2 regions of the Exiguobacterium sp. SH3S3 genome follow, and region 2 is predicted to be linked to the other one. Evidence: a T-box and tRNA genes for the amino acid it is inferred to sense, from the RefSeq annotation. Region 2 holds a T-box; the other holds one or more tRNA genes.
What was found. The T-box of region 2 lies ahead of argS (arginine--tRNA ligase). A T-box ahead of a tRNA ligase gene usually reads a tRNA of that ligase, here a tRNA-Arg.
Positions count from the first base shown of each region.

Region 1: it has a tRNA-Arg gene. The T-box ahead of argS (arginine--tRNA ligase) is inferred to sense a tRNA for this amino acid. The anticodon was not compared.

Region 1 covers NZ_SJUU01000002.1:272,794-275,201, forward strand. Annotated here, with positions in the region: gene EVJ28_RS03060 (glutaredoxin family protein) at 1-71, opposite strand, end outside; gene EVJ28_RS03065 (RNA polymerase factor sigma-54) at 73-1,212, opposite strand; tRNA gene EVJ28_RS03070 (tRNA-Arg) at 1,337-1,409, shown strand; gene EVJ28_RS03075 (3'-5' exonuclease) at 1,539-2,408, shown strand, end outside.
Region 2 covers NZ_SJUU01000003.1:32,831-35,238, forward strand. Annotated here, with positions in the region: gene argS (arginine--tRNA ligase) at 1-1,424, opposite strand, end outside; T-box leader at 1,478-1,689, opposite strand; gene EVJ28_RS03545 (GGDEF domain-containing protein) at 1,846-2,408, shown strand, end outside.

The sequences.
Region 1 (2,408 bases), on a different contig from region 2:
AGCCATTCGAGCATGACGAGCGCCTCCTCACAGAGCGAGCAGTTCTCCCGGCGATATAACGTCAGTACCATGTCACGTCTCCCCTTTCCATAACTGTCGTTCCCGCTCCCGCGAGTTGCCAAAACCTAGCGCCTCACGATAATTCGCGACCGTCCGCCGCGTCACGGTGTAGCCGATCCGGGCCAGCTCATCGGTGAGCGCCTGGTCGCTCAAAGGCGCCGTCTCTTGTTGGATCAGCTCGGCGAGCGCCCGTTTAATCATGAACGGGGCTTGGCCGTGGTACGTGGCGCGGACGAAGAAGTGACGCCACTCCATCACGCCGCAAGCGGTCTTGGCGTACTTGCCTTGAATCGCGCGGCCGACCGTCGACTCATGCTTGCCGATCTCGATGGCGACTTCTTTTCGTGTGAGCGGATGCAGGACGAGTTGGCCGCGGAGCCAGTCCGCCTGGCGTCGCTCGATGACGGCCCACACAGAGCGGAGCGTCTCTGCGCGCATCGCGAGCGTCTCTTGCCACCACTTCGCCTCCCGGTCCGAACCGACGTCCAAGTCAATCACCGGGCTGAACCACGTCGTGATGAGTTCCCCGTCTTGAACGACGACCTCGAGTTCGGGCAGAATATGCTCGGTTTCTTCATATAATATCGGTGTCCTCGGGAGCGTGGCGACGATTCGGCTGATTCGCTCGTATTCGTCGGTCGTCATCCCGAGCCTGTCCGCTACATGCTCGACCTTTGCGTCAAGCGCCTCGAACACGTCGAGCACGTGTGGATCGTCATGCTCGATCGCGTGACGGTATTGGCAGTCATGTTCTGAAGCCGCACCGATCCCGGTCGGCTCTAAAAATAACAGTGCGCGCCGGGCCAGATCGACGTCCGTCATCTCAACACCGAATCGCTTCGCGAGGACGGCATCGGTCTCCGACAGTAGCCCGCGATGGTCGAGCGCCATGACGAGTTGTTTTTGAAGCTGCTTTTGGGCCCCGGTCCCGCTTCCTTCGTCAATCTGTTCAAATAGCCGTGCTTCAAAACCGCCCGCCGCCTCCGCAATCCATTCGACTGTACCGCCCGTTGTGACGTGCGCGTTTCGTTTAGCCAACCGGGCGAGCTGCCACTCGAGCGCGACCCGGTCCGCCTCAAGAACCGGCAGACGCCGGACCATGTCTTGTGTCAGCTGAAGCTTCTGCAGTTGTTGCTGTTCTTGCCGTTGCATCGGTCACACCCCTCTCACTTCTAATTGTAACGAATGGTCGCCAAACGCGCTTGCAAAAAAAGACATAACAACAGGATTGCTTTTTCAAAAAAACAATTGTATAATAAATCGTGTCAGAGAACATGCACCCGTAGCTCAGGGGATAGAGCACTGGTTTCCGGTGCCAGGTGTCGGGAGTTCAAATCTCTCCGGGTGTATCTACTTATTAAGACGAAGGCAATTTGCCTTCGTCTTTTTTTGTTTTATTACCAATAAAAATCCATCGTATATCATTAATTACTATATGTAGTATATTTAAAGAAATAAATGTGATTGAGGTGTACATGATGGCTTTATCTGTTCCTGAAACAATTCGTACTTCTGCAACGTCAGGAGAGCGCTTAGTGTTTCGTACGTTAAAGCACTATCTTCCTGATGACTATATTGTCTATTTCGAGCCTAGCATTCTTGGCCGACGACCTGACTTCGTAATCATTGGACCGGACTTAGGGCTATTAGTGCTAGAAGTGAAAGACTACACTCGTAATACATTATTTCAATTAACAAACGATGAATGGATCATCACACCTACAGACGGCAAACAGCAAAAAATAAAAAGTCCTTTCGTTCAAGCACGAGAAAATATGTTTCATATCGTTGATGTTCTTAAACGTGATCAAAATTTGATACAAGCAGAAGGGAAATACACATCATCTTTAAAATTCCCTTACGGTTCTGGGGTAGTGTTCACCAGGCTAAATCAAGATGAATGTATACGTCATGGACTTTATAATGTCATTGACCCTTCATTCTCTTTTACACGTGACGAAATAAATCCTGATGACGATGATTTTTCAGAGACTGTGCTGATCGAAAAAATATTAAATATGTTTACCGTCCCCTATCGACTGCGGACCCCTCTCACCCATGATGATATTGACGCTATTCGATATCACTTGTTCCCCGAAGTAAGAATTAGTGCCGAGTTCAAAAAACCCGCACAATATCAAGACCAGTTGCTACTTTCCCTTCACAATATTCGTGCCATGGATTTACATCAAGAAAACTTGGCGAAACAGTTGGGGGATCAAAATAGGCTAATTCGTGGTGTTGCCGGAAGTGGGAAGACGTTGATTCTGGCGAGTCGTGCTAAGTTACTATCGAGACAACATCCCGACTGGAACATCTTAATCCTTTGTTACAATATTTCACTTGCA
Region 2 (2,408 bases):
TCGTCCGCACCTGCGAACGTTGAACCGTCGTAGTTGCCTTTACGGAGGAGCGAGTTCGCCCGTGCGTTCGTGTACTGCACGTAAGGTCCCGTCTCCCCTTCGAACTTGAGCATGCTATCGAGGTCGAACTCGATGTTGTTGATGCGCTCGTTCTTCAAATCGTGGAAGATGACGGCGCCGACTCCGACCATGCGAGCCACGTTCTCTGCGTTTGGAAGCTCAGGGTTCTTCTGTTCGATGTTCGCTTGCGCTTTCTCGATCGCTTCTTTCAATACTTCTTCAAGCAGGACGATGCGGCCTTTACGTGTCGACATCTTCTTCCCTTCTTGCAAGATCAAGCCGAACGGCACGTGGTGCATGCCGTCGACGAAGTCGTAACCGAGCTTGCGGAGTACCGAGAACAACTGTTTGAAGTGGAGTGCCTGCTCACCACCGACGACGTAGTTCGCTTGGACGAAGTTGTACGTCTCATGACGATAGACGGCCGCAGCCAAGTCGCGTGTCGCGTAAAGCGTCGCGCCGTCTTTCTTTGTGATCAGGCAAGGTGGCAAGTTCTCGTCTTCAAGCGAGACGACCATCGCCCCTTCACTCTCGACGAGCAGGTTCTTCTCTTCGAGCATGGCGACGATTCGGTCCATCTTGTCGTTGTAGAACGCTTCACCGTGTAAGCTGTCAAACTCGACACCGAGGAGATCGTATACTTTTTGGAACTCTTTGAGCGACTCGTCACGGAACCACGTCCACAGTTCGGTCGCTTCAACGTTACCGTCCTCGAGCTTTTTGAACCAAGCACGGCCCTCGTCTTCAAGCTCAGGCTGAGTTTTCACTTCTTCATGGAAGTGAACGTATAGCTTTAAGAGCTCAGCAATCGGATTTGCCCGGACCGCTTCCTCATCGCCCCACTTCTTATAAGCGACCATGAGTTTCCCGAATTGTGTACCCCAGTCGCCGAGGTGGTTGACACCGACGACGTTATAGCCGTTTTTGCGAGCGATCTGGTTGATGGCGTTACCGATGACCGTCGAGCGCAAGTGTCCCATCGAGAACGGTTTGGCGATGTTCGGTGACGAGAAGTCCGTGACAATCGTCTCGTTGCGTGTCGCATGCGTCGCGTAATCCGCTTGCTCGTCGAGAACCGTGTTAATGATTTCCTGCGAGACGACGTCACGGCTCAAGAAGACGTTCACATATGGACCGGCCGCTTCAACTTTTGTGAACAGTTCGTCGTTCAATTCACCAGCGATGTCAGTCGCAATCATGACCGGCGCTTTCCGGTACGCCTTGGCGAGTTGGAAGCATGGGAACGCGAGATCCCCGTGCGCCTCATGTTTTGGTTTTTCAATCAATGCCTCAATCTGGTCGAGCGTGAGTTCGTCACCGATGACACGTGACAGAGCCTCCGCATACTTGCGTTCATAACTCATGTAAATTTCCTCCTTCAAATCTAGTCATAAAAAAAACGCCCTTTGCACAGATGCAAAGAGACGGGTTGGCCCGCGGTACCACTCTTCTTGCCTGTTTTACACAGACCACTTTAACGGTGATAACGGGGGGCCCCCGGCTACGCCTACTCGCTTCGGATAGCATCTCAAAAGTGCGTTTCGCGATGTTTGTCAGCCTAGGCTCTCACCAATCCCTAGGTCGCTTTGTTGACTAAACGATCGTTACTCTCTTTTTCATCGACTTTCGTCTATGTGGTTGAAAAGCAACTTCATTATAGAGGATATTTGATGTAGACTCAATGCTAGAATTCAGCCATTATGATGAATAGGCAGGACTTGGGCGCAACCGTGCCGAATCTCCTACCATACATATGAGAAGACTTTTCCCACACAGGAGGGAACTATGAATCATTTTCGCAAAATGTCCGTCCTCGGTTGGAGCATTTGGAGTTTGATCGTTTTACTGACCATCACCTTGTTTACAACCGGTGTCCTTGATGTTCCGGCGATCGAGCCGCTTCCGTTCATCTTGATCGCGCTGCTCGTCATCATTTTCCAAATGGACTCGATTGAACGGAAAGGCGTCTATTTCACGTTTTCAGAAAGCATCGTCCTCATCATCTTTTTATTCTTTGATTTTGAGACGGCGCTCCTCGTCAACCAAATCGGACTCCTCGTCTTTCAGTTCGCCAACTTAAAACCGCGCGTCGCGCTCCGCCGCTTCCGGTTCACTTATCCTTGGAACGCGATCACGTCATTTTTAGAAATCGCCATCCCGGCAAGTGTTTACTTGGCACTCGGCGGTGAGACCGGTCTTGGCTTCTATTCGCAGGATTCGTTCGTCCCGCTCATCGGTCTGATCAGCGCCATCATTTTGAACACGGTCGTTCAAAAGTATCAAGTCGGCTGGTGGTTCCGCGTCGATATCCCAGTCCGTGATTTTCTGAATATCGCTTTTTACACGTA